DNA from 3 places in the Nicoliella sp. ESL1106 genome. Region 1 is predicted to be linked to each of the others. Evidence: riboswitches for the same ligand, from Rfam matches in the RefSeq annotation. Region 1 holds a riboswitch; each other region holds the start of a gene.

Region 1 (11,198 bases):
AAGAATAGCCCAATTACGGATAGGAATGAGCCTAAGTAATCTAAGTGCGCTTTCCTAGTGGTGCTGCTTGGTAGAAAAATAACGGATAAAATAATGAGCGCGATTCCAATTGGCACGTTGATGTAAAAGCCCCAGCGCCATGAAATATACGTCGTAATTACCCCACCAACAATAATTCCAATACTAGCACCAATTCCAGCAGTCACTCCGTAATAAGAGATTGCTTTTTGGCGTGTCTCCCCCTGATAGCTATCCAACAGCAACGCAAGCGTTGTCGGTGCTAAAATTGCAGAACCGATTCCTTGAAAGGCACGCATTAAAATAATCATTGGTCCAGAAGTGGCGCTGCCGACTAGTAACGACCCGAGGGTAAAAATTGCAATCCCGATAATAAGGAGTAACTTCCGACCGTACAAATCACCTAACCGACCGCCCAACAGTAGCAAACTCCCAAACATCAATGCGTAGATGTTAGTGATCCAGCTCACATCGGCCTTAGTCATATTTAAATCAGTAGCGATTTTGACCGTACTTGTAAACACCACTGAATTATCAAGTAAAATTAAAAAGTAGCTAATCAATATAATTGGCAAAGTGATGCCAAATTTGCTTTTCGTTTTCATTATCATTGTCCTCCATCAATTAAGTATGTGGACATTTTAAACCTTAAAGTCTGCTTGAATGCAAGCACTAATTTTTAATTTCAAATCCTTGCATTCAAGTTCACTTTAAGGAATAAAATAAGATTAAAACTTAATTGAGGTGTTATAAATGAACATAAACGAGGTTAGTAAAAAGTACCATGTTGATAAGGCGACGATTCGGTTCTGGGAAAAAGAACAGGTAATGCCACCCGTACCACGAGATCAAAATGGTTACCGTAATTTCACACAATTCAATGAAGAATGGATTCACTTTATTATTGCATTAAGAAGGGCGGACATTTCGATCCCGACGCTAAAGCAATACACCAGCTTGATCCTTAAGGGTGATAGCTCGATCGAAAAACGCAAGGCCATCCTAAAAGCCCAAGAGGACAAAATCAACCAACAAATTAACGAATTGACCCAAACCCGTGACTACCTACACAATAAAATTGAACGCTACGGTACCCACCTGCTGCAGTATGAAAAAAATAATTTAAAACATTTAGAGTAATTCTAAGTATAATCATTTGCATTCAAGTCGACTTAAAGGTTTAAAATAGCAACTATCCTAAATGAAAGGAGTTTTCGCAATGCATCAACTATTTATTAACGCCAGTAAGGATCCCCATGGTTTAACGGAAACGCTGGTCAAACAACAACTGCACATTAGTAATTATGAAACCGTCAACCTAGTGGATTACTTGATCTATCCGCTTGGTCAGGAACAAAGACCTGGCGATCAATTTCAGGAAATTTGCCAAAAAGTGGCGAAAGCGGATGCCATCATCGTTGGTACCCCCGTCTATTGGTCGTCAATGTCGGCGTACATGAAAATTTTAATCGACCGAATGACCCAGGTAATGGGGCCTAACAACCCGTTTGCAGGTAAAAAACTCTCACTCGTCATTGACGGGATGGAGCCTTCAGATGCCATCCCCCACATCAAACATGTCTGGGAACACGTTGCTCGACGCTTTAATATGCAATTAGTCCAAGTTGCTCACAACTAACAGGAGGAATTTTTAAAATGTCAGAAAAGCAAATTCAAAACGAAATACCAAAATTAGGGTTCGGGGTCTTCCAAGTCCCAGACCAATCAGATGCTAAGGCCGCAGTGATTGATGCCGTAAAGGCTGGCTACCGCTTAATTGATACTGCCGCTTCCTACCAAAATGAAGTTGGGGTCGGAGAAGCCATCCAGGAAGTTATCGATGCTGGATTGGTTACCCGCGATGAGTTATTCATTACCACCAAACTATGGGTATCAGACGTTACCGTTGACCGCGCGGCCGGTGCGATTGATAAATCCCTGCAGAAGTTAAACCTCGACTACCTCGACTTACTATTGATCCACCAACCATACAACGATGTCTTTGCTGCTTGGCGGGCAATGGAAGATGCTCAAAAGGCTGGTAAGGTCAGATATATCGGGGTTTCGAACTTTGATAACGCCCAGATTACCAATTTAATCGAATTCAATGATGTGAAGCCGGCCGTCAACCAAGTTGAAGTTAACCCGTTCTTCCAAAATAATGATCAAGTGACATTCTTACAATCCGAGGGTATTCAAGTTGAAGCGTGGGCCCCATTTGCTGAAGGCCGCAACCACCTCTTTGAAAACCCCGTTTTGCAATCAATCGGGGCTGCCCACGATAAATCAGTCGGGCAGGTCGTCTTAAGATGGCTATTCCAAAGAAACATCATCCCATTGGCTAAGTCAGTTAAACCCAGTCGGATGGCTGAAAACATCAACGTCTTAGACTTTGAATTGAGTAATGATGAAATGGATCAAATTAAGCAATTAGATACCAACGTGAGTCAATTCTTTGACCACGCCGATCCAGAACAAATTAGAAGAATCGCTAGTTTTAAGCGCTAATTAAAAAGCAGTTGCCGATGTTAAGTTGGCAACTGCTTTTATTATTCTGCTAATTCAGATTGACTATTTTGTTGCTTAAGAAATAAAAAGACCCCGATGATAACGATGATGCCACCAAGCACTTGAATGAGCGTTATCCGCTCGCCTAAAAGGATCACCGCTAGGATGGTCGCCCCAACTGGCTCACCAAGGGTGCTAATTGAGATCGTAGTGGTATTAACGTAGTTCAAAAGGTAATTGTAGATGACGTGGGCAACCGTTGGGAAGATTGCTAGTGATAAAAACATTAACCAGTCAAATCGACTATACCCAACTAGTGGCACCTTGGCAATCAAATTAAAGCCGTTCAAGGCAATTCCGGCAAATAAAAAGACGATAAAACTATAAACCCAAAACGAAATCCCCTTCACCTTTGCCTGGCCAATCAACAAGTAAGTTACTAATGCAATCACACTAACGAACGCCATTAAATCACCAATTAAAGCGGTTGAATTATTGGTTCCCAAATCAGTGGAACTAACGATCACCACCCCAATAATTGATAATACGATCGTTCCAACGGTCTTTAAGTTCGTCCGTTCCTTATAAACAATGAAGCCGCCCACCAGGGCCACAATTGGTTGTAATGATAAAATAATCGTTGAACTTGTCACTGAGGTATACTTTAACGACTGAAACCACAGTCCAAAGTGCATCCCCAAAAAACTCCCCGCAATCGCTAGGTACAGCCATTGTAAGAATGATAATTTTTTTAAGTCACTGCGATGAAGCCACACGAATGGCAATAACAACAGACACGCTAAGTACATCCGATACATACTAATGACCGTTGCTGGTGCACTGGTCAGCTTCACTAGGATGGCAGCAACTGAAATGGCCACAATTGAAATTATTAATAAAAACAGATTTTTTCTGTTCATTTGATCCCTCCATTTTTAGTTTTAACCTAATCTATTATATCAAAATATCCCAAATCGTTAAAATCATGAATGGTGGAATCAGTATTGCATCTTAAAAAGCAAATTTAAATATCGTTTTGTGATCGATATGGACACATTGAAATAGTTAGACCATAAAAAAACAAGCCCAAGTAGAAAATTACTCGGGCTTGTTTTATTTAACTTTTTAATGCATTACTAAGCCACCATCAACGTATAAGCATTGACCAGTTATGTTACTAGCCAAGTTAGATGCTAAGAAAGTAGCGGTTCCTGCAATGTCCTTTGGTACTGTTAATCTGCCAGTCGGTGTCATGTTAATGATCGATTCACGAACATCATTTTGCGTTTCAATACTGGAATCAGTTGGATAGGTCAACCCGGGCGCAATCGCATTGACCAAAATTCCAAGGTTTCCAACTTCAGCAGCCAGGGATCTAGTGAAGCCCAGTAGCGCACTTTTAGCCGTAATATAGTCGTGATATGGAATCAATGGTGATTCAATTAAATTGCTGACCATATTGATAATGCGGCCACTATGGCTAATCATCGGAATCGCAGAATGGCAAATATTAAAGGACCCCTTTAGACTCCCATCAATTTGCGATTGATAATCCTGCCAATCAATTGACGCACTGGTCTTTCTGGTCTTGGGATTAAAAACGTAGTGATTCAAAGCGTTATTCACAACGATATCAACCTCATCAAATTGATCTTTAATTAACGCAAACATCGCAGCAACCGATTTAGCATCCCGAACGTCCGCTTGAATTGCGACGCCGTTGCCACCATTTGCTCTAATATCAGCTACGACCTGTTCGGCCCGTTGCTGATTATGCAAGTAGTTGATGACGACAATCGCGCCCTCTTCAGCAAACTGTTTGGCAATTGCCGCACCAATTCCACGGCTACTTCCAGTTATGACAGCCACCTTATTCTTCAGTAACATTATTTAAGTTCCCCCTACTCAACATCTGGATCGTATCGTTCTGCTAGGTCCTCTGCACTTCTTTCGATATCCACGAAATGCAGTATGCTCAACAGGTTAAAGCCGCCATCGTGATGCCAACCAGGCTTAGCTCTAGTCATTTCACCCAGTGCTGAAATTCGATCGACCCCAATTCGGCCTAATTGATCAGCAATTTCAAAAAGGCGCGTGGGTGCTACCGCCACCCCACAACTTTGCAGAAATGAATGGTAGCCATCTAAATACTTAGTAACAGCTGCTAAATCATCGATCTGAAAAATGTGTACCGTCCGATTCAATGGTGAATTAGCGAACCCAGGTTTACCGTGGTATATGACCGTCCAATCGGTACTATGGTCACTACTAATTACCTCTACGGATCCATTTTGAATTTGCGTTATTTGACACTCATTGCGCAATCGATTGATCGCAGCCGCCTCTTCATTCGTTAGTTGGGCGCGCGGCCGTTTTTGTTGATAGTCCGCCAACTCGTTGGCAATTACACTAGCGAATAACCGCGGACTGATTGCCCCGCCACTTTCCACAAAAATAGTTTGGGCAGAAAGACAACTTTGTTGGTCATAAACAGCAACATCTTCGACGGCCTGATGCGCAGTCTCACGGTAATATTCAGGAGTTAGCGCTTCTTTGCCGACCATTGAAAAGCTAATCTTATAGCCATAGTGTAAAAACTTCTTGTCAGTCGGCACCATTTGTCGAATACTATTGACGGCTTGATTAGAACCATAAACGATCGTCGCATCCGTATTATTGATGGCCGCTTGCTCTAATTGAGTGTTTCCCCCGTGCCATGGCAAGATTGCAGTGCATTCAGCCATGTGCGCATCAACACTAGCAATCGATTGCATGAACAGGATTGGAAACAGTGGTTCGGCAAGCGACGTTTTACCCAAATTAGCTGATTTAACTAAGAGCCCCATGACCAATGGCCACAACTGCAGCGCTGGGATGTTCCCAGAAAAGACATGAAAAATGCCGTCCGGGCCAAACGCTTTCGTGTTGCTACCGCTTCTTTGGGGATGAAATTCATCTAAAATCCCTGGTTGATCTAACTCAGTATCAACGAATCTCAAAAGCTCCTTTTTCCTAAACAACCGAACAAAGCGCTTAATTTCTAATAACACCGTTTCTGAATTATAGCCCGTAATTTTGGGAATCAATTTAATTGCCAATTTGCGCTGCTCGTATTCTGGGTGGGTCCATTTTTGCACCGCCTGATCGATTACATTAATGATCTCAGCAAGCGTTAATTTGGTTAGGTAACTATGTTGGTGGTGCTTAATTATCCGAGCAGTATGCGCAATTTCAGCAGCGGTCAACTCAGGATAACGGAAAGAATATGTCGTATTACCATTCGGAATTGAATAGTAATTAAAATTAACTGGTTGCACCTCACGAGGAAGGCTAAACAGGTCAATTGGGATGATTTGGATGGGGTCCTTAGTCAATTTGATCACCAGCTTGATTAGAAGCCAGTAGCTGATCGACGGCGATCGAACACCCCTTAGCTTCAGCGCCCTTGACCCGACCTAGCAATTTAAAGCCTGCTTCATCTTGCACACCCATATCTTCGGTTAAGATTCCCACACAGGAATTCCAATTCGAAAGATCGTAATATGCAATTAGCCCGACCTGACCATTTTTAACCGGCGTTAATTGATCTGGATCTAAAATTTGGATCCGCACCCATGCTGGCGCAGCCTTATCGTAGTTAATTGATTGATCATGATATAAATCATAAATGTTTTGGTCATAGCATTGTGAACAAACTTCAGTCATTCCGTACATGTTAATATAGTGATCACGATCGATGCCAAACGTATCCTCAATTTCTTGCATCAACGTTTGAAATTCGACACTTCTGGACTGTCCCTTGAAACCACCAGTATCAAACAGCCGACTATCGGTTGGTAACTGGAAATGTAAATCGTTTTGCTTCAGGTAGTCTAATAAGTGAACATATGAAAAACTGGCCCCCAGTAACATTACTGGTTGATTGGCCTTAATTGATGCTTGCAAGGCCGCAATAATGCCAGCAAAATCCATTTGTGATTCATCCACATAGATTTTACTTTGCTCATCACCAAAAAATTCGACTGCCTTACTAACGTATCTGGACAGTGAAGAATTAGGGTTGATATCTTCACCTGGAAATAGACCAATGATCCGCATTTTATCATGATCAGGCATTACAAATTTCTTGAACGGAAAGCGCATCGAAGCATCCCAAGTTTTAAAAGTGGGGTGATAATTACGACTCCGATGGGTTGGATCGGTCGTTCCACTCGACATAAACACGGGTTCATCATCCGTAATCGGGGTGGCAGATAAGGTCAATCGTTTATAACCCTGAATTGGCATCAATGGAATTTCAGTCCAATCCCGCACTAACAACGGGGTCTTTCTTTGACTCTTGGCATACTTTTTAAACGGCAAGTTATTTTCAAATTGATAGTTAAATATTTTAAGCGCTAGTTCATTAAACGCCCCTGCACTTTCGCTCGCATTCGCAACTGCGTATTGATCAATAAACGCTAAAACTTCTCTTTGAATTTCAACTGTTGATAGCACCATTGCTATTCCGCCTCCTGCTTTTTAAATGCTTTAGGAATTGCCACTAGGATAATGTGAAGAACAACTGAAGAAATTGCTCCTAATAAAATGTTATTAGTTAATAATGGCTTTAATGCTCCATTATAGCCAGAAGCATAAGCTGGAATCCCGATTGCAAGCATAATCGATAACCCAATAATTAAGTTATTCGTATCGTTATTTTCAGCGCGTTTTAAAATATTAAAACCAGTTGTAATTAACGTGGCCGCTGCTGGTAGGAACATCCCACCAATTACTGGAGCGGGAGTCAAAGATAAAAAGGCCCCTAGCTTTGGAATAAAGCCTAATACCACTAACAAACTACCAGCTAGTAGGATTGGTTTTCTAGAATGAATTCCAGTCAGCTTCATTACTCCTAAGTTTTGCGCAAATGCTGTGGTTGGGAACCCACCAATTAGTGATGACAAGATTGATCCCGCTGCTTCACCAGCAATTCCCTTTTCCATTCTCTTTTGGTCCACCTTAGTATTAGTTACATCAGCCGATGCTTCATATACTCCCAATGCCTCAATAATCGCCACACAGTAGGCAATGAAGAACGTTAAGAAGATGGTCCAATTAAACTTCAACATCCCATAAGGCAAGATGTGTGGTAAGCCGAACAGCGGCTTAGAACCAACCGCTGATAGATTGATCATGCCAGTCAATCCTGCAATCAGATCACCAGCTACCAATGCAATTAAAAATGAATAGCGATGCCAAGCACCCTTTCCAAAAATCGATAAAAAGACTACGATTCCTGCGGTTACAATTGCTACGAATAAGGTCTTGGGTGATGCAAATGATGCTGCAGTCGGGTCCCCACCTAAAAATTCCGCTAGTGTAAAACTAGCTAATGAGACCCCCACTAAAAAGATAATCGTTCCAGTGATCGCTGGTCGAAGCCATTTAGTTAACTTGGACAATAAACCAGTAACCGCTAAAAAGAAGGCTAAGATCGCACTTAGTAAAATCGATCCGCCAGCTGCGGGTAACGTCCCCGTTTTTCCAGCATTGATCATCAACGCATCAAAAGCTGCGGATGGTCCCTGCACAATTGGAAGGCGAACTAACTTAGTGGCTTGAATAATCGTTACTAACCCAGATGCAATAAAAATTGCATTAACTAAATTAGTCGATAAGCTCAGTGATAACCCAGCTGTTGAAGCCACAAAAATTGGATCTAACCATACATTTGAAACAAAAATATGTTGAATACTTGCAAGAAACGTTTGCCCCCATTTTAAGTTTGCGGGATCCAAACTTTGCTTTTCCTGTTCATTATTCATGAAAACATCTCTCCTTAAGCATTTTGGCTTAATTAAACTGAGAACCCAATTCACAACAAAAAATTGGATAGTTTGCACCACAAAAAGAATTGGATAGTTTTCATAAATATCCGCTGCATTCCTACGCTGGTACTAACCAGATCAGGTTCATTAGGGTCAAGGTTTTGATTAACCTAGTCTCAGCCGAACGGCTCCCCTTGCAGTTAATTAAGTAATTTGAGTATAGCATAATCAAACAACAAGCAAAAGTGACATTTTTAGATAAATGTTTCAAAAAATAGTGGATATTATAGTAACAAAAAAGTTATTTTATTTTTAGTGAACCAACCAATTCGCCTCCTAAAGAGTTGATTTAGCCATCATCCAAATTGTTATCAAAGCATAAAAAATAACCACCTTACGAAATTCGCAAGATGGTTATTTCATTATTTATTTTTTATAGCACTTTTTCCAAGAATGATTGTAATCTGGCATTTTTAGGATGATCAAAGATTTCTTCAGGCGTTCCTGATTCCAAAATCTTACCGTCATCAACAAAGACCACGCGGTCCGCAACTTCACGGGCAAAGCCCATTTCATGGGTTACGACCACCATTGTCATTCCATCCTTAGCCAACCGCTTCATTACTTGCAAAACATCACCAACCATTTCTGGATCAAGGGCACTGGTGGGTTCGTCAAATAACATGATGTCTGGCTTCATGGCTAAAGCACGGGCAATGGCGATCCGTTGTTTTTGACCACCAGAAAGTGATTGCACCTTTGCATCAAATTTTTGGGAAAGGTTAACAACTTCCAAGAGTTTCTTGGCTTGTTCAGCAGCTTCTTCCTTAGTTTCCTTCTTTAACTCAACTGGTGCTAACATGATGTTGTCACCAACTGAAAGATTGTTAAAGAGGTTGAAATGTTGGAACACCATCCCGATGTTTTCACGAACCTTATTCATATCGGTCTTTGGGTCTGCGATGTCCTTCCCATCAATGATTACGGAACCAGAGGTTGGTTCTTCCAACTTATTCAAGGTTCTTAATAACGTACTTTTCCCAGATCCGGATGGTCCGATAATTACGACCACTTCGTTTTTTTGAACTTGAAAGTCAACGTTCTTTAAAACGTGGTTGCTCCCGTAGTTCTTGACTAGGTTTTTAACGTCTACTTTAATCATAATCTAGTTCTCCTTTCACCCCATTTAGATAACCAGGTCAACAGCGTGATCACGATTAAGTAAATCAAAGCAACAATTGTCCAGACCTTAAATCCTTCAAGGTTTCTTGCGATAATAATTTTACCAGTTTGGGTTAATTCTAGAATTCCAATAATTGATAGGATTGAAGTATCCTTCAAAGTGATAATAAATTGGTTAATGAATGATGGAATGATTAACTTAATTCCCTGTGGAAGAATAACCTTAAACATCGACTTGGAGAATGGCAGTCCTAAACTCCGAGCTGCTTCCATTTGACCACTGTCAACGGAATTAATCCCCCCACGAACGAAGGCCGCAATATAGGCTCCTTCATTGAACATTAAGGTGACGACCCCGGCAATGAACGCTGGAATCTTAGTTCCAGTTAAAGTTGGAATCCCGGTGTAAATGAATAGTGCCAACACTAGTAATGGTAACCCACGGAAAATATAGATAATGGTACTAGATAGGTCTTGGAAGAACTTGTAAGGCAATACACCCAATAGTCCCACGATTACTCCAAATAATGTTGCAAAGAAGATCGAAACGATACTTAACCAAAGTGTTTGTAAGAACCCGTTCCAAAGGAAGCCCTTGTTTTGCTTAAGGATTCCCAAGAAGGTATGGTCACTAGAACCAGCATTGGTTCCCTTGCTTTCTAGGTAGTGATCAACAATCTTTTTATATTCACCGTTCTTTTGGAGGTTAGCAAGTCCCTTGTTGAACTTAGCAAGCAATACCTTGTTCTTACCCTTATCAACGGCAAAACCATATGAACCACTATCAGCAGGCTTAGTAACGATTGAAAGTTTCGTGCCTTGCTTGATACTGTACTTCATAACTGGTTCATCTTCAAAACAGGCAGCCGAATTTCCAGTTAACACATCTTGGTACATGTTACTAGAATCATCAAAGGTAACCACCTTAAAGCCATATTTATTCTTGATGCTGTTAGCATACGCAGCTCCGGAAGTCCCCGTCTTAACGGCAACTCTTTTACCACGGAGTTGATTAAGGTCTTTAACGCTCCCCCCCTGCTTAACAGCCATTACAACACCAGACTTGTAGTAAGGATTGGAAAAATCAAAGGTCTGTGCACGTTCTGGAGTAATATTCATCCCAGCGATCACACCATCAATTTGTCCTGACTGGGTTGCTTGAACCGCAGCATTAAAACCAATTGGTTTAATATTTACCTTAAAGCCCTGATCCTTAGCAATTGCCTTCATCAAATCAATGTCGATTCCGACATACTTGTTTTGATCATTAGCAAATTCAAACGGAGGAAATGTAACATCCGTCCCAATTTGATAGGTCTTTTCTGCATGGGCAGTCTGACTTGAAAAGCCAGTACCAATCAATAACGCAAACAGCGCTATTACCATTGCACCGAAGAACCCCTTTAATTTTTTCATGACAATATCCCCTTCGTGTACCCATCAATAGGTTACACATTTTTAATTTTCATTAATTATATTTTAGCAGTTTTTTTAAGATTTGTATATATTTCGTGTTACATCATCTCACATAAAAATAGCGGTTTTGCATAAATAAATCGCTTCCAACATTGATTTAGCGCGGTTTTTAAATTTTACTATTTTTTTGTAAATATTATAAAAAAGTAACCATTTAGTCAAAATATCCCAAATGGTTACTTATCTATTTATTGATGTTTATTC
Region 2 (11,198 bases), on a different replicon from region 1:
GCTTAACTTCTTGAATAGTTTACTGTCTAGTAAAATTTCATCGATCTTACCAGCAGCTTCACGAACGTTTCCTGCAGGAATTAGGTAACCATTAACGTCGTTGTCAATGATATTTCTAGGACCGTAGTTAACATCGTAAGCAACTTCAGCTAATCCGTATTCAAGTCCGTTTACCAATGACATACTCAAACCTTCACCGAATGAAGTTTGGATAATTACTTTGGCGGCACTTAGTACCTTTTCTTTATCTTCGCCAACAAGGTAACCCTTGAAGTCAACGTTAGTTTCAAGACCTAACTTCTTAACTAAGTTCAATAATTCTTGACGATATTCTTCTGATTCAAAGTAACCGACAACATCTAAGTGGATGTTTGGAACACGGTTCTTAGCAAAACTAACAATTTGAATTAATTGATCGATATGCTTGTCATGGAAGATCCGACCAACATAAACAACGTTGTTATCACGGTCATCTTCGAGTGACTTCCGAATTTCAGCTTCTTTTTCAGCAAATAATGCAGTATCGAAGATTGCGTAAGTCTTAATTTCTGGGAAAAGACGACTTAAGTCATCACGTTGTTGTGGAGTAGAAACGATTAAACCATTGTAGTCACCTAAGTGATTGTGGAATAATGTTTCAAGGATTGGGTATAACTTACCCTTTGCGCTACCAGCTAAGTTAGCATCAGTTGTTTGTTCGTTGTGTAAGAATTGGTACTTACCAGCAACATTCTTAATCCGTGCAACAACTTCAGTTAAAGTAGGACGGTCGTTAATTAGAACCGTCTTTTCTGGGTCAGCAATTTCATTTAAGAAGAATTCGAATAGGTCATCTTCAGTATTGAAACGGTGGTTCTTACCCTTGTAGTTCAATAACTTGAACATGGTTGGGTGAACTTGACCATTGATGTTCATGTGAGTAATTTCCATTACTGGATTACCTTCGTAATCAAATAGGATTTCATGACCTACTTGACCATCTGGATGAAGGTATTGAGTCTTAGAACGGAAACCACGTCCATCCCAGACATCACGACTACTAGTGTTACCGAAACGGTCGTAGAAATCAACCGTTCCAATTTCACCAACAGTAAGTGGGAAGATGTTTACTTGTGCAACAACCTTACCCTTTTGTTCAACGTATGATTTGTTGTTATCAACACCATCGATCTTGTATTCATTTTTATCAACCATGTCTGAATAACGTAAGAAAGCATGCTTGTGAGGAACATCAGTAACTTTTTGGAAGTAATCGTACATGTTTAAAATGTCGTCATTACCCAAACCATACTTTTCAATTTCTTGATGAAGACCTTGATTGTAATTACGAGTAACAATCTTTGAGTCTCTTTTGTTCTTTTTAAATAATTTTTGACGATTCATTGCGGAAAATTCAGTTCCGGAATTGAATGTAAAAATGTTTTCGTTTACAAATAAAAACGTTTTAGTCATATCTATTCAGCCGCTCCTTAATCTAGTTTTTCGAGACCCTTTTCAATATCAGGGTTCCATACTGCCATCTTGTGCTTCCACTTCTTAGCAGCGTCATCTAATAATTCCTTCCAAGCCTTCCAAACGTTAGTTTCTGAGTAACGCTTTGAAAGTTCGTAGGCCTTGTCAGACATCTTTTGTAATTGATCAGGATTGGTGAATAAGTCGGTCATGTGTTGACCCATCTTCTTGTAGTCACCATAATCAACGATGTAACCATTTTCTTTGTCCACTACTAATTCGTTAGGACCATAGTTAACATCGTAAGTAATACCAACATCACCTTCGGATTGAGCTTCCATCATGGCCAAGTTAAAACCTTCCATGACAGATGCTAAACCGTAGATTTGAGCGTTCTTTTGAACGATGGAAACGTTGTTAACGTAACTGTGAATGTGCACAGCATCTTCCATGTGGTAATCCTTGATAGCAGCATTAATCCGCTTCATTGCAATATCATCATTGGAGTGATCAATGTATCCATAAAGGTCAACAGTCACTTCTGGAACGGTCTTACGAGCAATCCCAGCAGCCCGAATCACCTTATCCAATTGCTTTTCAGGAGCGATACGAGCAGTAGCAATAACGCTACCGAACTTCCGGTCCTTCATTGGAATCCGTGGTTCGTCAAAGTGCTTATCAGGAATAACCCCAACTGGAATCGTGAACATCGCAGCCTTAGGAGCAAAACGGTATTCAACATCTTCAGTTTGCTTATGGGTAGCAGAAATGATGGCATCATATCTGTTAGCATCAGTTAAACTGTATTCGTAGTTGTTGTTCATGATAGAAGTATTTGGCTTTTGAGCATCACCAGCGTGTGAGTTATGAAGGTGCAATACAGTGTATGCAGGTTCACGTAATTCTGGTAATAATTCTTCATATAGATCAGAACGGTCCATGATGAAGATATTTGGCTTAGTTTTACGAAGATATTTGTGGTTATTAGCGTTTAAGAATTCAAGAAGAACACCATCAATCGTGTCGTATTGACGAACAGTTCCCTTGCGATCAATAGTCTTCCAACCAGACTTATCCATCTTACCTTGAGCATTTAAGCGGTAGTAGTCTTCAACAACTGGACGACCATCAACGCTGTACCAAGTTTCAGTAGCGATCTTGTTATCTGGAGTATACCATTGAACCATTGATTTGAATCCACGGTAATCGTAGAAATCAACACGGTACAAGTTAGCAAAACCATCAAAAAGTTCTACTGATTGAACACGCTTGTCATCGGTAATATCCTTACCAAAGCAGTTAACACGAGCAATGATTAACTTGTCTTTGAAAACAATTACTCGGTTGTGTTCATCATCATTTTGGTAAGTTAAATCAGAAACCCCAAAATCAAGATCTTCTGGTCTAACTGCCTTTTCCTTAACATCTTCTGCTTCTTGGAAGAAATCAAAAAGGTTTAAGATTTCATCATCATGAATCCCAACGTTGTTCAAGTGGAAATGAAGAAGTGGGTTCCATTCGCGAAAGACTAGCTTGTAAGCTTCTTTATTCTTACGGAAAAGAAACGCTCTTTTTAATTGAGCATGTTCGATTCCTGAATTTTTAGCGTTAAAGCTTGAGTTCATAAAAAAGTTCATAAAATTAATTACCTACCTTATGTAACGCTTATTTTCAGTAACATCAAGTACTGTCTAGAGGTTATTATATAATAAAACGCCAAATTAAAACAGTGATAAATGATAAATTATCACCATAGTTAAGAAAGACTTTAATATTTAACTTATCAGTAATATCGTATAATAATATTAATGAAGGGAGTCTTTACTTATGAATATTAACGTTCCACTAGAAAATAACCATCTAGGTAATAAGTATACAAAGCATGCAGAAAATAGTCAAAAAATCGGAAACGTTCCATTTATTTCTTTTCCAATTGAAATCAGTGGGGTTCCCGATGGAACTAAATCTTTATCACTGGTGATGCTCGATTGGGATTCGATTCCAGTTTGTGGGTTTGCCTATATTCACTGGGTCGCTGCTAATATCGATCCTAATACCACGACGATTCCCGAAAACGCTAGTCACGAGGACCTAATTCCGCTCACTCACGGTAAAAATAGTACTGCTGGTCCATTAGCAGGGCCACTGGATCCAATCATCAGCGAGCGTTATTTAGGCCCCACCCCTCCCAACTGTGACCATGAATATACCTTAACTATGTATGCGCTAGATACTAAGTTAAACTTAAACGAGGGATTTTGGCTCAATGAAATGCAATCCGCAATGAATGGACACATTCTTGATCAATCCAGCGTTCAGTTAAAAGTTTTACAATAATCCAAAAAAACAGGCCAACGAAAATTCGCTAGCCTGTTTTTTATTGGGCTGCCACATCGTATGCAACATCGCCTAAATGCATCAATAACTTATCAGCATCGTTTTTAAAATCATTTACAAAGCTATCACTAGTTGATTTTTCTTCGTGAATAACGTGATTAGCTAAATCAAAAATTTGAAATCGATCAGGAGCCGTGAGCCTAGCAGTATCATAGTGCCCCTCTTCTGCTTCGTCTAAATAAATTTGAAACAAATTTTCAACCGTTTTAGCAATAAATTGATCTGGATCGACCTGTTTACCAGCATCTTCTAAATCGATTAGGGCATGCTTTACTTCACGCATATTTTCAGGAATATATTCACTCATTTTAACCAACCTCTCAAACTTTATTATTGGTAAAATTATAACACGAGTCTCTTTATTTAATTTTTAATTTGTTTAATAATGTTAATAACATAATAATTAATAAAGGATGTGTCGCTTTGAAAACAATTTCCGCTGGTGATGCTAAAGCATTCGATCAATATACAATGCGTGATATCGGGGTGCCATCCCTGGTTCTAATGGAACGGGCTGCACTCAAAAGCGTTGAAAACCTCAATAGTTTAAGATGGCCCCTGGATAAAGTCCTAATCGTTGCCGGATCTGGTAACAACGGCGGTGACGGTCTGGCAATCGCACGCCTATTAAAAAACCATGGCAAAAGAGTCGAGGTCTTATTGGCTGGCAACGAAAAACACGCCACCATTGAAAGAATCCAACAATTAGACTTTGCCAAAAAATATGGTGTTGAATTTATTAGTCAAGATATCAATTGGGATACCTACTCAGTAATCATTGACGCCCTATTTGGTATTGGCCTTTCAAGACCAGTTAGTGGCAACTATCAACAAATCATCGAAAACATCAATAATAGTGATGCCAAAACACTCGCAATCGATGTTCCATCTGGGTTCAACGTGGATCTGGGTGATGAAATGGGGGTCGCAGTGCATGCAAATGCTACCGCAACGTTTGCCTATGCCAAAAACGGAATGAATTCCACTAATGGGCAAGCTTACTGCGGACAATTATTCGTTGATGATATCGGCGTTTATGATCCTAAAGAAATCAATCAATAGGAGGAATAAGAATGAACATTGGAATTATTGGTAGTGGCCCGCGCGGGTTAATCACACTATCACATTTAATCCATAATTTTAATAATAGTCAGATCGATTCATTATCGATCCACCTCTTTGACCCGTTTTTACCTGGCGGCCAAGTCTGGCGAGTTGATCAATCGACTAATCTAATCATGAACACAATCGCAGAAGATATCTCACTGCCAGCTAAAGATGACGATAATGCGCTAAACCTATACCAATGGTCACAAACTAAAGCCAGTGCCTTCATTAATGAAAATGGGTACGATAAAAAGCTACTACCATTAGCACAGTCGTTGACCCCCAACGGATACTCACCTCGGGTATTACTGGGAGTCTATGCCCAATGGTTCTACCAATTATTGGTCAAATCCCTCCCCACTGGGGTTACAGTAACATACCATCAAACGGCGGTAACAAATGTTAATAAAGCCGCTAATGGTTGGTCCATCAATGCTGATGAGCAGACTTTTCAGTTTGATAATGTAATCCTAACGATCAATACCAATGTCAATCAGCTAACGCCCACGGAAGAATCATTAAGGGATTATGCTGAACAAAATAACCTTTACTACCAAGCCCCAACCTACCCTGGTGATGTGAAGAGTTATCCAATCGATGATGCCCAAAACGTAATTATCAGGGGATTAGGAATGAGCTTCTTTGATGAAATGATTAAATTGACCGTAGATCGTGGGGGACAATTTATCCAAAATGAAGATGGCACCTTTATTTACAAGCCATCTGGACATGAGCCTCACATATTTGCAGGCTCCAGACGAGGGGTCACGTATTATCCTAAGGCCGTCGTTAAGGAGACGAACGAATATCACTTCAAGGCTCACTTTGTGACTAAAGAAAACATCGCAAAGCATAAGGTCAATGGTAAGCTTTCGGTTAAGCAATTCCGTCAATTAATGCGTCGTGAAATTGAAATCGTTTACTATCAAATGATCCTTAAGCGTGACCATCCGCAAGTGGATATAGATCAATTCACCGCTCAGTTCGTAAAAGATCCCGATGCTGCCATCCAATCGGGACCATTTGAACCTAATGAAATCCTCAGATGGGAGTTATTGCTCAACCCAGTTGCTGGGACTCCAATCACAACCACCGCCGATTATCAACAAACGTTGCTCAACTGGCTAAACGCGGTCGCTAGCGATGCTGAATTGGGCCTTGGCGTAGGGCCATTATCATCCGCCCTAACGGTATATAAAGAGGTTCGTCAAACGATGCGGGACACGATTGTAGAAAACGACTTTACAGAAGCTGATTACCTTAGTGAATTTCTAACTACCTTTAAAGCTAACAGCCAGTTTCTCTCCAATGGTGCCCCTGCAATTCGTTTTAAACAATTAATTGCCCTAATGCACGCTGGCGTGGTTACTATTTTAGGACCACAAATGAACGTAATTGGTGCTAACCAACATTTCGTAGCCCTTTCAAAGTACTATCCAAAAGAGCCCGTAATCGCCGATGCTTTAATCGAAGCACGGATTCCTCGGCTGAACTTCGCAACTACCAAAAGTGAATTAATTAACGGAATGGTAAAACATAAAATCATCACCCCAGCTGCTTTCAAGGATGCTAATGAACGAGCAGTAAAAATTAATGCCATCAACATCGATGCTGATTCTGATCAAGCCATCAATACTAGTGGTGAAATTGATGCCGGCTTTTTCGTTTTCAGTACCTTAACGGAGGGCATTCACTGGTTAACCACTGTCTTTCCAATGGTTGGCAATGATGAAAACCACCGTAGCGCCGAACAGATAAGCCATCAAATCTTAAAAATTAATACTAAATATCGAGATACAATGTAAAAAAAGCGGAACCGATTTCACGATCGATTCCGCTTTTTAAATTTCATTAAATTATTAATGATAATAAATAAATGATTGGTTTGGGACTCTGATAATGACATAACGACTAGCACGCTGGCCCGCCCGTAATCCCAATCCATTTAATAAATTCGGCTTATATTTGGCGGTAGTGGTTTCAATCCAAGCCCGCTGGTATTTCCGATCTAAGTCATTCAACCGACTTCCACTGGAACGATAGGTTTCGGTTGGCAATGAAACGGTGTTAGCACCACTAATGATGGTTGAATCATTGCTACTAACTTGATAATGTTCACCCTTCGTTAAATAGGTGTAATATTGACCACCCGATTTATTTTTAGAATTATAAACATTAACATAGTATGATTTACGACCATTCGTATCTAATACAATTGGTTTGTAACTTCTAGAAACAGAAACATTATGACTAGAAATATCAGCTCTTAGCGTAATTATCACCATCGCTAAGGCAGCCCCCAGTATTAAAAGCCCTTGAAAAAATAAAACGATTCTATTTCTGCTTACTAGCTTTTCATCTTGATGCAATAAGGCCTGTCGCTTTTGCCTACGGATAGAAATAACCATTGAAATTAAACTAATTGCAATGATAATCCAGATGGCAAACCCGATTAGATTCCAGGCTGATATCATAAACAAGCTCCTTTAAATAAAAGTAATATTACTGACCATTACATTATTGTACCTGCTTAGTAAGAAGATAACAAATTCAATTATTATTTCAGAAATTGATCGATGGCATCATAACCATTTTCAGTAGTTGCAGTTTCAAAAAGCTCATCAACGGGGGCATGCGATTGTTTTTGATCGATCAAAGCCACGTCCCGCGGGTCAATATCTAATTCCTCACTCAACGTCTCAATTGCGTTTTGGTATGAAGCATCGAATGAAGTGATCCAAAGGTCGTTTCCCTTAGCATGAGCCACTAACTTACCATTAAAATTACTATTAAAGGTTTGGGCTAAACTTTGCATATCGCCGTTCTCAAACCCCAATCTAATTTGATAGACTAAATCACTCACTAATTCTAGATCATTCATTTGGTATAAAGATGGGTACGTCTTATTAAAACGTTGGTAGGCTGAACTATCCTTGCTTGCATCGGTGTAGGCATTCATCTTCCCCGAAAGGACAATGTATGCGGTATTAAAATCGCGTTGCGCTTGAAACCACTTTAGGGCTGATTTCCAAATTTCATAATCGATCACCGTTTCATCACGAACCACGCGATTCAAAACGGTCTCAGCACCCCCTTCGCAGATAAACGCTAAGGGAGCCTTTATCCCATGAAAAATCTGAATCATTTTGGCATACGGAGCTTCCGTCATAAAGCCCAGGTGTAGATTTTGCTTTGCCAAATTCATTAACTGTTTGGACAATCGAGATGCGTTAATTTCACCATCTGCGGATAAAAAATCACGATCAAGATCAGCCAAGATCAATTTAGTCATTTTGCAACCTCCCGAAAATAAAAAACTCACGTCTTAACCGTGAGTTTAATTTTAATTGTGATTATTATATCATTTTTGCAGATTTTTGACGATTAATTGTAAATGGATGAATTTTTATAAATGTACTTCATCAAATCACGTTGATCACTAAATTCATAAGGATCATTCAAAGTAATCGTAATCAAGCGGTGCTTCCCTGGTAGTTGGCCAGTTCCAACAAAACATAGCCCTGCAGCTGGAGTATAGCCGGTCTTTAAACCATCAACGCGCAGACTTGCATCATAGAAGGTCCGCCCCTTAAGCAGGTTGTTGTAGTTATATAGGTTTTGCCCCGCAACCTTGGCCGTACCCCTGCTAGCATCATTTAATACCTTTGGATAATAAGTTAAAACGTGTTGCGCAATTACTGCCAACGCCTTTGCACTTACCATGTTCCCAGCAGTGGCTCCACCAGAATACTTATAACCATAATGAACTAAATCATTATTTTCAAGTCCAGATGGTGAATTAAAGGTCGCAGAAATTCCCCATGCCCTTGCTTGTTTATTCATCATATTCACGAACTGACCATTTGAGCCAGCGACCCATTGTCCCAATGCAATCGTAGCTGCATTTGATGATTGGATCAGTGCTGCTTGATAGAGCTGTTTTACGGTATATTTACGACCAGCAACCAGCTTAAAGCCACCACCAACGTTATTATTGTAACTCATACTCCGTAAGCCAGCATTAGAAGTATCAACGACTTGATTCCAGCCATTCGTCTCCTGTGCTTTTCTAACCACCAGGTACAATGACATTAACTTGGCTGTGGATGCCACCTTCATTTTTTGATTAATGTTTTTAGCATAGATGACCTGTCCGTTCGTAGCATCGATCGCAATTGCAGCCGCTGCATTCTTCATCTTATAGTTTCCAGGAACAATATTATTAGTAGTGATTCCTGATGCACCATCGTCATAGTTATAATCATAATTATAATCAGCACTGACATTAACTGTTTTTGTCGAAACAACATCTAAAAATGGAGTAATTTCTGATGCTGATGCTAATCCGACAACAGCAGTTAATACAATTGCCATCTTTTTAAAATTCTTTTTAAGATCCATTTAACCAACCCTTCTCTGATTTCGATATCCTAAATAATAAGTTAACACCTTAGCACTTTATTAACAATTGATTATTGATAAATGTAAACGAAGTGTTATTTAAGATTTATGCCTGTAATATTCAAACTTGCATTTAAGAAAAAATTAAGTTATACTGTTCTAGTTAATTAAATAGATAGATGTTTGGGGTGCCTTTTTTGGCTGAGATGATACCCATTGAACCTGATCCAGTCCGTACTGGTGGAGGGAAACGTTTTATCAATGGTGTACATATTCCGAAGGGGACCTCAGTATTTGAGGTCCCTTTTTTCTGTCTATCTAAAATAATTGTTTAATTTATTGAAGGGAAGGATTTTCCATGTCTAAAAAATGGAGTCTTAGAAACATTATTTTAATTGCATTGATTGCAATTGTCTGTGGGGTTATTTTCTGGTTGACTAGTTTTATCTATAACGCATTAACACTAGTTTTAACACCAATTGGTCTTGCTCCCGCAGCAAACGATATTTCACTTGGTCTTTGGATCGTTGCTGGTCCATTAGCAGGGGCTATTTTCAGAATGCCTGGTGTTTCCATTTTCTCAGAAGTTGCCGGAGCCGTTGTTGAAATGTTCTTGGGTGACCAATGGGGAGTTATGAACGTTGTCTCAGGTTTAATTCAAGGTGCCGGAGCTGAATTAGGTTTTGCAGTTACTGGTTACAAGAAGTACGGCCACTTCCAATTATTGTTAGGTAGTATCTTCACTACCATCATTACTTTTACTTGGGATTGGTTCAAGAATGGATACAACGCATACGGTTTTGGAATGTTGATCTTCTTATTCATCGTTAGATTTATTTCAATCTGGGTATTTAGTGACCCAATTCCATTGGCCATCAAGAAGCTCCTAAACAGAAGCCACGCCATTGCATAATCATTTTAACGATTCAATGCTTCATAAATTTAAATGAATTTAAAGCACTTATAAAGCCAAGCTTGTAAGTGCTTTATTTTTAAATTACCAGGAGGAATTAACCATGACCACCGTTTCAGTTAGTCATTTTACATTTACCTACCAGCATCGCTCACAACCAGTATTAGAAGACGTGAACCTAACCTTTCCGAACGAAAAAATTAGCTTGATTGCTGGACCATCTGGAACTGGTAAATCGACGCTTTTAAAGTCAATTGCCGGTTTATATCCTGAGTTTGCCAATGGTGATTACACTGGTGAAATTAAAATTGGTGACAAGGAGATCAAAGACATTGCCCCTACTGACTTCAGCGGCTATGTGTCAATGATGTTTCAAAACCCCAATCAACAGTTTACGATGACGAACGTATATGATGAACTCCAATTTGCACTTGAGAATAGACAGTTAGATCCTAAAATCATCCCCCAACGAATCGATGATGCACTAGAATTCGTGAACATCACTAAGTTAAAGCACCGTGACTTGAACGCCCTATCCGGTGGTGAAAAGCAAAAGGTCGCCTTAGCCATCATCATCGCAATGGATTCCGACGTTATTTTATTGGACGAACCATTTGCGAGTCTAGATCGTCAATCGCGAAGTGATCTGCTATATCAATTGACCCGCTTACGTGATCAAAAGAATAAAACGATCATCTTAGTGGACCATGACCTTTCTGGTTACGACAACATTGTCGATACGTTCTTCTACCTGAAACCCAACCAATTTCAAATTCAACAGTTAAGTAATGCAGAGGTCCAAAAACTATTAGTACCATTTGATAATCAAGAGTTAGCGGCCGTCCACTTCCCGATTCCCGATAATAACGAACCAGCCGATCTGATCTTAAACAGTTGTGAACTAAAGCAAAACCAAGGCGTATTGCTA
Region 3 (11,198 bases), 110 kb from region 1:
CCACTGCTCCTGCGCCACCTTGGATCAATAACCGTTCACCTGCTTGAAGGTGCAATTTATCGAATAATGATTGATAGGCAGTTAAACCAGCCACTGGAATCGTCGCCCCATCTTCAAATGATACTGAACTCGGCAGAATCGCGGTTAAACTATCTAAAGTAACAGTTTCTTCTTGAAGCGTTCCCTTATAGGTATTAACAAATGATACGACCCGATCACCTGGTTTGAATTTGGTAACAGATGATCCAACGGATTCAACCACCCCAGTGACATCGATCCCAGGCGTTGCTGGAAATTGCATGGACATCATCTGTTGCATATAGCCCATCATTAACTTCCAGTCCATTGGATTAATGCTGACCGCCTTAGTTTTAACGATGATTTCATGTTCAACAGGGTTTTTAGTAACTTTGTCTGCTAACTTTAGAACTGAATTATTACCATATTCATTGTATTCAATTGCTTTCATCTTAATTCCACCCTTATGATAATTTACTACTATGCTTAAATGCTAGTATTATCAAAAACTAAAGTCAATTGAATGTATTTTAATAGTGAATCCTAAATTAATAAATAAAAAACGTTGACTTAAACCCAACTTTAAGCTGTAAGCTAATAACATCAAATCAAGAAAGTAGATGAATATTTTGGCAAAAGATGTAATGATTGTAACGGGTGCTGGTCAATTAAGTATGGCGATTGCTAGACGGATGGGTGCCGATAAAAAGATTATCCTAGGGGATAAGAACCCTAATAATGCTAACCGAATTGCTGAAACGATGACGAATGCGGGCTTTGATGTCGAGGCCGTAGAAATGGATCTATCGTCACGGGCATCAATTCAGGAAATGATCCAGACTGCTCAACAATATGGTGAAATTAAACAACTCGTTAACGGGGCGGGACTATCACCTAGCCAAGCATCGATCGAAGCGATTTTAAAGGTCGATCTATACGGAACGGCAGTTTTATTAGAAGAAGTCGGTAAGGTTATTGCCAAGGGCGGAACTGGGGTCACCATTTCCAGTCAATCTGGATTTAGAATGCCCGCCCTTACTGCTGAAGAAGATCAACAACTTGCTTGTACCCCAACTGAACAACTATTGGATTTAGCCTTACTACAACCCGATAATATTGAAAATACCCTTAAGGCTTATCAACTGGCCAAGCGTTGTAACGAAAAACGAGTGATGGCAGAAGCCGTTAAATGGGGCAAGCGTGGTGCGCGGATTAACGACATTGCTCCTGGAATCATTGTTACCCCCCTTGCAATTGACGAATTTAACGGGATTCGCGGTGATTTTTATAAAAAGATGTTCGCTAAGTCCCCTGCTGGACGGCCAGGTACGGCTGATGAAATCGCTAACGTTGCTGAGCTATTAATGAGCGACCGCGGGGCCTTCATCACTGGTGCGACCTTCCTAGCTGATGGTGGTGCGACTGCAGATTTTTACTACGGTGATAAAGATTAAAAACTAATTTTAAGGGAGAATTTAAATATGAAACAAACACGTTTTGTGAAAGCTGGGAAAGTCGAAGTGAAAGACGTTGCCAAACCAGAAATTGAAAAAGACGATGATGTTATTTTACATGTTGTGCAAGCTTGTGTCTGCGGATCAGATCTTTGGACATACCGTGGATTAGATAAGAAAGCACCTAATTCATTGAACAACGGCCATGAAGCAATCGGAATTGTTGAATCAGTTGGAAAAGCCATCACCACGGTTAAGCCTGGTGACTTTGTGATTGCACCGTTCACCCATGGGTGTGGCCATTGTGCAGCTTGTCGGGCTGGCTTTGATGGGAATTGTCAAAGCCATTCTGATAATTTTAGTAACGGGTATCAATCAGAATATGTGCGCTTCCAACATGCAAATTGGGCTTTAGTGAAGGTTCCTGGCAATCCAGAAGATTATAGCCAAGGAATGCTCAATTCATTCTTAGCCCTATCCGATGTAATGGCCACTGGATTTCATGCTGCTAAGACAGCAAACGTCCAAAATGGTGATACAGTTGTGGTTGTTGGGGACGGCGCAGTTGGGCTTTGTGGAATCATTGCTGCTCAATTACTCGGTGCTAAGCGGATCGTTGCCATGAGTCGTCACGCTGATCGTCAAGCATTAGCCAAAGAATTTGGGGCGACCGATATTATTGAAGAACGTGGGGATGAAGCAGTCGAAAAAGTCATGGAAATTACCCACAACGCTGGTGCCGATGCCGTACTCGAATGTGTCGGAAGTGAATTATCGACTAATACCGCTTTGAAGGTTGCGCGTCCTGGTGCCCACGTTGGTCGTGTCGGCGTTCCCCATGGTAACATTGACTACCCAGTTGCATTCTGGAATAATGTTGTCATCGCTGGTGGAATTGCATCCGTAACGACTTATGATAAAAACATCCTATTAAAAGCAGTATTAGATGGTCAGATCAATCCTGGAAAAGTATTTACAGCGACTTACAACATTGATGATGTTGATGATGCTTATAAAGCAATGGCTGAAAGAAAAACAATTAAGTCAGTTGTTACTACTAAATAATTTAATAAAAAATACCCAATAATTGTTATTAATTTTTAACAACCATTGGGTATTTTATTTAGATTGAAGCAACTACTTAGGATCGATTTCGACTGTTGCAGAAACAGGGCCTGCCTCAACCATTGGTGGATAGTAAGGACTGCTGCCATACTTATCCTGATAGGCTTGGTTGATCTTTGCATCTAATTGTGAATTACCAGCAGCTGATTTGAAGGTTACTTCAAATTCTTGTCCCGCCAATTTGATCTTTCCGGCCCCCTGCTTAATTGCTGATTGGTACCAACTCGAATGTTGACCGTTATAACCACGCACGTAAAGATTACCATCAGCAACGACCGACCAAATGAACGTCGGTGTCCCGTAAGTCTTGCCATCGTCGTAAAATGGTGAGATGTGCATATCATCTGCAGTAGCAAAAGCTTCTAACTGTGAAGCATTCCATTTTGTCATAATATTGCCCCCTTCTGTGATTAAGACTATTAAACCACCTAGAGTTAACTATAAGTCAAGCACCACGCACCTAGACGTTGAATACCATGACCAAGATCAATAAGATAATGAAACCAAAAAACGCTACCACGAAGAATGTCCAAATAATAATTGGTAACCCGAAAATAATCGTTAATGTCCAAACGAAAATGTTCTCTATATAACTTGGCTGATCTTCTGGGAGTTCTTCATCAACAGTGTTTTCGAGTTCACTGACCGTACATGGTGCATTCGTTCCAGATGCCCATATTGCTCTGGCAGGACAGTTCGGACATGCTGAAAAAGTGCTCGGATACACAAAATTACATCGGGAGCACTTTACATTTGGTGCTTGGTTAAAATGTGGTGAAGCCTTCCGCTCATCAGCATGGGTCGGATGATAATCGATCGAACCACACTCTGGACAGGTTATTTGGGTGTCCTGGTAAATGCGTTTGCATCGATAGCATTTTACCTCCACCCCACCTGGTTCGTCATCAGCAACTGATGTGGCGTTAGCATTGGAAGCATCACAATAAGGACACGCTTTAAGCAAATCATTATAAATATAACCACATTTTTGGCATTTTAACTTTTTTGCCGATGCTAAATTAACGTCAGCGTAGTTAATTTTATTGAATTCTGGATGGTCGTATGGGGTTGTTTCACCTAACGTTGCATCGCAATTGAATCTAGGACAAGCATTTAATATTGGGTAATCAAGATCATCAATGCAATAAATGTAGTCACATAAATTACACCTTAAATAAATTCCTTCCCAGGTGCTAAAAAATTTTTTATTTTTATTACTATCTATTTTGTAGCAATATGGGCATTCATTTTTTGAATCAACTCTAATAAACCCACATTTAATACATTTAATGTTCATATTTTAAAATCCTTATTTATGACGATGTTTAATTCATAATTATAGGTTATAAATTAGTTATAAACAATTTTTCTTTTTTTATTTAGTTAAAGTAAGTATTTGCTTGTGACTATGCGCAGTCCTCTATCATGTTAGCCCCCATTAATTACTTATTTTTTACATTTTTATGCTAACTTTTTTACAATTTCAGAGATATGATAAAGATGCATCAAAAAATTAAATAGAAAAAAGGCGATTATTTTGAAGCATTTTAGTAAATTGATTCCCATCAGTGTAATTGGTATTTCGTTATTGACAGTAAGTAGTTCGACTCTCAACGTTAGTGCAAAAGCAAGTTCTAACAAGAATGAAGTTACGATCTACCTAGCTCGCCATGGTGAAACTACGGGAAACGTAATGGAGCTTGCAGAGGGTTGGGATGATTATCCATTAACCCCTAAGGGCGCAAAAGTGGCTGAAGAAGTTGGTGCTGGATTACGCGGGATCAAGTTTACTGATGCAGCGTGCGGAAAATTAATTCGACACTTAGATACGGTTAAAGACATGTTGGTTTACTCTGGTAATGGTAAAGTTACCGTTAACGAAACGCCCCTATTTAGAGAAGCTGGTAACGGTGAATACGAACTAGACAATTATGACCAAGAAGATGCTGTTTTAAATAAGTACTACAACGCCACTAGTCGTGCAGAGCTACAAAAGAAATTTGGAACTGATTTTGTAGTTAAGATGCATGATGCATTGTACGAAATTGACAAAGATAGTACCAAACTCCCTAAATCTGATCGAGCAGAAAGTGGTACTACAATCGTTAAACGTGAAGCCAAAGGCATTAAAGAAGTAGCTGAACGGACTGCTAAGGAAAAGGGGAAAAACGCCCTTGTCGTTAGTTCCGGAGATATCATTACTGCATACTTATCAAAATATGATCACAATATGAGTGCTGCTGATAAGAAATTAATTACCGATGAAGCAATGCCTAACTCAGGAATCACAAAGGTTTATTACAATGTTAAGACCAATAAAGTTAGATTTGGTAAAGTCGGCGATACCAGCTACGTCAATAAGGGCATTAAATACTTAAAGGATCACAAAGTTAAGGATCAAAAAACAATTGATGTAAAATATCAAGATTAATCATTAAATATTAAAACGACCTAATCATCTTTATTATTAGGTCGTTTTTTTTATGGCAAAAAACAATAATCACCCTTGTAATAAAATACATCTGATGTATTATATAAGTGATATGATGTATTTAAGGAGGGAAAGTTAACATGCAATCTAAAAATATAAGTCTTGGCACGGAAACGATCCAAAAAATCATTATGTATATTAAGGAACACCACTTAACTACTGGTGATAAGTTACCCAAAGAAGCTGAATTAATGAATGAACTAGCGGTCGGTCGCTCCACTATTAGAGAAGCAATGCAAATCCTCGCCCATTCAGGCGTGGTTAGCATTAAACAAGGATCAGGAACATACGTTCAACAATTGGAGCTGATCGACGAACAAAATCCCCTGCTATGGCGAACTGAGAAAATGCTTGAAAAAGAGGCCATTGTTGAATTGGTTGATAATGATATTACCCCTGAAGAATGGATCACCCTCAAAGCATATCTTACTAGAAGGAATCAATTATTATCACAAGGCAAATTCAATGAATACCTTGAACAAGATATCCTATTCCATGAACAAATCGTCAAAATGTCACAAAATGCGTATTTAATTAAGTGGTTCAAGGAACTAAAGCCACTATGGAAAAGTCATCTAAGTCAATCAATTGCTAAGAATCCACACTATAAAGGGAAAATTAAGCATCATAATCAGTTGTTCGATGCATTGATGGATCGAAATGCAGAAGCTGCCATCAAGTTAATTCAGGAAGTAGGCAAATAAAATGTTATCAATCCCAACAATTATTTTCTTAATTATCGGTGGACTGGCGGCTGGGGTTTTAAATGGGATTGTCGGGATGGCGGTCTTAACAATCTATCCCATCCTGTTGTCAATTGGCGTTTCTCCCATCATGGCAAACGTAACGGCCACCATTAGTATTATATTCAGTGGTTGTACCTCGGTCCTATCATCTGCTAAGGAAATCAAAAGTTATCGTAAACAAGCTGGGGTCATCACATTACTTTCAGTATTTGGTTGCATAATTGGCACGTTCATCCTAATCAACAGCAGCAATGCTCAATTTAAACGGATCGTCCCGTTTATCATTATGTTTGCCGGAATCATGATGTTGATCCCCAAAAAAGACCAGCCCCATGACAACCGCTTCATACGAAGCATTCAGTACCTGTTTCTCCCCATCATCGGTCTTTATAACGGCTACTTTGGTGCGGGTTCAGGAATTTTAGAAACCGCAGTGTTGTCCAGAATTATTCATGCCCCGTATTATGTCTACAATGCGATTAGAAACGTTTTGTCACTAGCTAGTAACATTATCAGCGCCATTATCTTCATTTTGATTTTACCAGTGGACTGGATCGTTATCATTCCACTAGCGATTGGACTAGTGGTCGGCGGCTATTTAGGACCGATCATTGTTAAATTCATCCCTACTAAAGTGATGGAAATTTGCGTGGGGATTTTTGCAATCGGATTATCAACCTATCTATTTATTACTACCTATTAGAAAAGTGAGGTTACCAATATGAGAATCAATATCTTACAACACACTCCAAACGAAGGACCAGGATCAATTTTAGACTGGGCGCAAGCACACGACCATGAAGTCTATACCTATCATCCATACCAATTCGGCTACTTACCTACTGCAGATGAAACCGATATGTTAGTTATTTTAGGAGGACCGATGAGTCCCAACGATAACTTCCCCTGGATCCAACAGGAACGCGATTTAATCAATACCCTTTTAAAGCGGAATACGCCAATGCTTGGGGTCTGTTATGGCGCGCAACAAATCACCAAGGCCATGGGATACCCAGTTGGTAAATCGCCAGTCAAGGAAGTTGGTTGGGCAGCTGTTAAACTAGAAAGTAATGCCATTTCTGGATTACCAAAACAAGTCACTGCCCTTCACTGGCATGAAGAAATGTTCAAAATTCCAGCAGGGGCAGAACGTTTATTTTCCACCCCTGGCTTAAAGAACCAAGGGTTCGTGATGAACCATCGAATTGCGGGCCTCCAATTTCATTTGGAACCCAAGGCTAATAACGTTCGTGAGATGGTAGTGAATGATTTTCCATATATTAAGGACTCGATATTAGGCCAAAGCGCTCAAGAAATATTGAACACCCCAGTTCCAATTGAAAATAAGGCCGTCATGTTTAGAATACTAGATTACATTAATGAACAATAATCAATGAAAAAAGGCAGTAGCATTCACGAATGTGATTACTACTGCCCTTTCATTTGATATTTAGTTCATTGTTAATCCACCATCAACAGTGTAATTTTGACCTGTAATCCCATCACTTTCGTCTGATCCCAAGAACACCACCATCTTAGCAACCTGTTTCGGAGTAGTTACTGATTTAAGTGGCGTTTGATTGGCAATTAAGTCAAACACCTCGGGAGTAGTAACAGCACTGGCATTAGTGGTTCTAAGTAATCCCCCTGATACCATATTGAAACTAATCCCATCACTCCCTAGTTCGGCTGCTAAGTTTCTAGTAAACCCAATCAATGCTGCTTTTGCGGTAGTGTATTCATGGTAAGGAACAACCGGATTTTGAAACAGGTTCGTCCCGATATTAATGACCTTCCCATAATGATTTTTAATCATATTAGGAAGCACACTTTGGGTAACGTTAAAAGCACCCTTCAAGGTCCCGTCAATTTGTTTTTGGTAGTCATCCCATGATAAATCTTGAAATGCCTTTTGCTTAACGGGGTCAAATTTAAACCCGACTAAAGCATTGTTAACAACGACGTCTAGACTTCCAAAATGATCAATTGCCTGCTTAACTAGTGCATCGATTTGGCTTCTGTCCCTAACGTCGGCCTGGATTGCAATTGCATGGTCTGATCCAATTTCTTCAACTACTTGGTCAGCAGCGTCTTGATGATGGTAATAATTTACCACGACGTTAAAGCCCCGTTCACCAAATTGTTTCGCAGTTTCAGCGCCTAATCCTGAACTTGCTCCTGTAATTAAAACTGTTCTTGCCATTTGAAAAATCTCCTTAAAAGACTAATCGAATGAAGCAATAGCTTGATTTTATACACCTTTAATAATCCCTCCGCTAGCATTACCTAGATCAGGTTCATGGGTATCATCTCAGCCATTCCAGCACCCCATTAATCGGTATATTATTTGAATCCACTTATATATTAAGCGATAAAAATGAATTAATCAACTCAATATAAAAACACAATCCAATAACGAATTGTGCTTCATCTTAATTATTTAATAACTCGGTAGACAGCCTCCATTGGTTGGCGTTTCTTAGGCGTAATCGCTTGGTCACGATAACCAAAACTTACCATTACAGAAACGCTCCACTTTTTAGGATCGAATGCTCCATAATCAGACAGAATCCGATCAATGTTGACACGGTTAAAGCCCTCGATTGGACAACTATCAATGTCTAATGCTGCAGCGGCATCCATCATGTTCGCCAATGGAATGTAGGTTTGCTTTGAAGCCCAATCAAATAATTCACGCTCAGTATTTAACTTAAAATCATTTTCCTGAAAATTAATGATTTTTTTAGAGAACGGTGAATCAATATCAAACGGGTGGCCTTGAACATCTTCGCTCATATGCTTAATATGAGGGGAATGAATATTCATATCCTTACGAGCTAAAATTACAACAAATTTGTCAGCGCCGTCAAGGCTCTTTTGCGCTCCCCAGGCATCGTTATACATTGCCTGCTTCAATTCTTTGTTTTCGATCAACAAAAATTGCCAAGGTTCAAGTCCCATTGAACTAGGTGATAATCTAGCGACCTCCATAATGGTATGCCAATCCCTATCGGAAATATGTTTGTTCGGATCATACTTTTTAGTCGCATACCTACGATGGGCTAAGTTAATTAAAGCTTCGTTTTTATCCATAATTGTCATCCTTTTTAATTGATATAATAATAAATTATCATTGATAACAATGTGCCGCAATTAATTCGCCCTCGCTCAGCTAATTATCGATCAGATTTTAATGGATTAGGCCTTTAAATCAAGGCATCATCATGATTAAGCGATAATTTGAAAATAATTATAAATAAATTAGATAAAACCCTTTACATTCTAATTTAATTGCGTTATATTATTATCAACAACAAAGCAAAGGGGATGTTTCCAATGCAAACTGAAGGTTTTACCGCAGATTAAATTGTAAGGGATGTGTTTCCACCAATGAGATTATAAGTGAGTTACCCAGCTAATGAAAGAGAGGTACCTACCATTCACTTAAAACATCGATTTACCGCAGATTCTAAATAAGAAAGAAGTGTTTCCACCATTTTGCTAAATAAGATTCAAACTCATAATAATAATGCCTGATAGATCATCTAAAATGGTCTATCAGGTATTTTGATTCCCGCCCTTTTCCCTATCGACGGATGATTAAAAAATAATTAAAAAAGATTAGAAAAAATCGTTCAAAAGGGTTTACTTTATCATTTAAAAGGTATATTATAATGACAATAAATCAAAGGGGATGATTCCAGTATCATGAAGAACGATTTACCCCAGATTTTATTCAAGGGAGATGTAATCACCAACTTAGTACAAAGTTCGTTTTACCCAGCTAATGAACAGGAAGGTGTTACCATTCACTTAGAAAATCGATTTACCGCAAATTCTAAATAAGAAAGAAGTGTTTCCACCATTTCGTTATTAAAGATTCAAATCCATAATAATAATGCCTGACAGATCATGAATAATGGTTTGTCAGGTATTTTGATTTTAAGCTATTTTATTGCCAAGCTAAATTGAAATATTTAGAACGCATATTTTTACAACTGCACATAAATCATTCATAATATACATATCAATCGAATGAGTCAGGAGATTTTGCCAATGGATAAGCATAAGATCAATAAGTATATCGGAAACGATAAACCATTAGAAATTTATTCAAAATCACGTGATAATTATAAGTATGAAAACTTTGCGCTTGGTTATATCGTAAGGGACTTGGGGATGTACTTAATTTTACAAACGATCGATGACTATGGATTTCTTGATTCATATACAATCATCTTAAAGGATGATATTTCAAAAATTTCATTTGGAACTACCTATTCAAAACTGTTTGACCGTTACGTTGCTTTTACGAAGGAAAATCAACTTTACGATCCGTTTAATCTCCAGCAACAATTTAAAAAATTTAAAACTGATGATTTTTTTAAAATTATTGATTATTGTTTTAAACATCAAATAACACTTTCGGTTTATAGTACCGAGCACGATTATGTGCAACAGGGTCGTATCATGACGATTGAAAATGACTCAATAACTTTGAACGAAGTTGAATTTAGTGAATTAAATGGATTTAACGATGTTGATGAAAATGAACCCATTAATTTAGTTGATATTACTGCGATCGATATTTTAAGTAAGGAAAGTTTCTTATTCGATCGATTGAGCTAAAAACAATTAATAAAACAGGCCAGCTGCTAATTCAATTGCAACTACCCTGTTTTTATTTTACTTTAATTCACTATTGGTAATTTGAGTCACTTTATCATTACTAAACACCAAACTGATGGATTTACCATTTTCACCTGTAAGATAGACAACGGTTTTTAACGGTGTTCCGCCACTGGCACTTTCTGATTCCGCAGAAGGCTGCCCTAACTTTTCAATTACACTATTATAGCTATTGCCGATTTTAATTGAATTGATCTTATTATTGTTCAATACGCTTAATTTATTAATATCGGAATTGGAGAACCCTTTAGAAACCACACGATCATTTTCAAACGTAACCGTAACATCTTTTGCCTTAAATTGATTACTCAACTTACTAAAGAGATAACTTTTTACTTCTTTCCCACTACTAACCTTGGTAGTAGTAACTGATGATGGCTTACCAAGCAACTTTCTGACGTATGCAGATGTTGAACCACTGTTATCAACAAAGCTACCAACTTTAATGGACTGAAAATTGTGATAATTTAGACTAGCTTTATGAGAAACTGTAGAAGGATTTGCTCCCCTACTGCCCTTTTTATCTGTATTAGAATTGCTACAACCAATTAATATAAACGTTAGCAATAAACCAGCCGCAATTGAAAATAATTTTTTCATATCTGTAGCTCCTTAAAGTTATTTACATCTTAATTATACATTAGGTACAAACTCTGAAAAAGGATAAAACAATGC

Evidence for each region. A riboswitch is a leader RNA that binds a small molecule or an ion and turns the genes downstream of it on or off. The one in region 1 is predicted to bind thiamine pyrophosphate.
Region 2: it holds a riboswitch for thiamine pyrophosphate, as region 1 does, so the genes downstream of both, ACSVI6_RS02585 (ECF transporter S component) here and ACSVI6_RS07420 (uracil-xanthine permease family protein) in region 1, are expected to answer to the same signal.
Region 3: it holds a riboswitch for thiamine pyrophosphate, as region 1 does, so the genes downstream of both, ACSVI6_RS06830 (3-oxoacyl-ACP reductase) here and ACSVI6_RS07420 (uracil-xanthine permease family protein) in region 1, are expected to answer to the same signal.

The regions. Positions count from the first base shown of each region.
Region 1 is NZ_CP196341.1:115,142-126,339, forward strand. It holds gene ACSVI6_RS07380 (MFS transporter) at 1-623, opposite strand, end outside; gene ACSVI6_RS07385 (MerR family transcriptional regulator) at 772-1,158, shown strand; gene ACSVI6_RS07390 (flavodoxin family protein) at 1,238-1,657, shown strand; gene ACSVI6_RS07395 (aldo/keto reductase) at 1,675-2,526, shown strand; gene ACSVI6_RS07400 (DMT family transporter) at 2,568-3,446, opposite strand; gene ACSVI6_RS07405 (SDR family oxidoreductase) at 3,652-4,413, opposite strand; gene ACSVI6_RS07410 (acyl-CoA reductase) at 4,428-5,900, opposite strand; gene ACSVI6_RS07415 (LuxE/PaaK family acyltransferase) at 5,893-7,026, opposite strand; gene ACSVI6_RS07420 (uracil-xanthine permease family protein) at 7,029-8,333, opposite strand; TPP riboswitch at 8,435-8,541, opposite strand; gene ACSVI6_RS07425 (amino acid ABC transporter ATP-binding protein) at 8,770-9,498, opposite strand; gene ACSVI6_RS07430 (amino acid ABC transporter substrate-binding protein/permease) at 9,495-10,934, opposite strand; gene ACSVI6_RS07435 (aminotransferase class I/II-fold pyridoxal phosphate-dependent enzyme) at 11,193-11,198, opposite strand, start outside.
Region 2 is NZ_CP196340.1:652,101-663,298, reverse strand. It holds gene ACSVI6_RS02630 (glycosyltransferase) at 1-1,452, opposite strand, end outside; gene ACSVI6_RS02625 (glycosyltransferase) at 1,470-3,077, opposite strand; gene ACSVI6_RS02620 (YbhB/YbcL family Raf kinase inhibitor-like protein) at 3,280-3,789, shown strand; gene ACSVI6_RS02615 (hypothetical protein) at 3,830-4,156, opposite strand; gene ACSVI6_RS02610 (NAD(P)H-hydrate epimerase) at 4,273-4,911, shown strand; gene ACSVI6_RS02605 (FAD/NAD(P)-binding protein) at 4,923-6,761, shown strand; gene ACSVI6_RS02600 (LVIS_2131 family protein) at 6,816-7,430, opposite strand; gene ACSVI6_RS02595 (HAD family hydrolase) at 7,514-8,248, opposite strand; gene ACSVI6_RS02590 (D-alanyl-D-alanine carboxypeptidase family protein) at 8,341-9,357, opposite strand; TPP riboswitch at 9,532-9,623, shown strand; gene ACSVI6_RS02585 (ECF transporter S component) at 9,716-10,270, shown strand; gene ACSVI6_RS02580 (ABC transporter ATP-binding protein) at 10,374-11,198, shown strand, end outside.
Region 3 is NZ_CP196341.1:10,052-21,249, reverse strand. It holds gene ACSVI6_RS06875 (NADP-dependent oxidoreductase) at 1-469, opposite strand, end outside; gene ACSVI6_RS06870 (SDR family oxidoreductase) at 648-1,472, shown strand; gene ACSVI6_RS06865 (zinc-binding dehydrogenase) at 1,500-2,537, shown strand; gene ACSVI6_RS06860 (DUF2255 family protein) at 2,610-2,987, opposite strand; gene ACSVI6_RS06855 (hypothetical protein) at 3,058-3,561, opposite strand; gene ACSVI6_RS06850 (histidine phosphatase family protein) at 4,135-5,028, shown strand; gene ACSVI6_RS06845 (FadR/GntR family transcriptional regulator) at 5,169-5,792, shown strand; gene ACSVI6_RS06840 (sulfite exporter TauE/SafE family protein) at 5,794-6,537, shown strand; gene ACSVI6_RS06835 (type 1 glutamine amidotransferase) at 6,556-7,224, shown strand; gene ACSVI6_RS06830 (3-oxoacyl-ACP reductase) at 7,285-8,037, opposite strand; TPP riboswitch at 8,086-8,175, opposite strand; gene ACSVI6_RS06825 (NAD(P)H-dependent oxidoreductase) at 8,271-8,927, opposite strand; gene ACSVI6_RS06820 (hypothetical protein) at 9,543-9,680, shown strand; gene ACSVI6_RS06815 (hypothetical protein) at 9,891-10,463, shown strand; gene ACSVI6_RS06810 (DUF3862 domain-containing protein) at 10,521-11,123, opposite strand.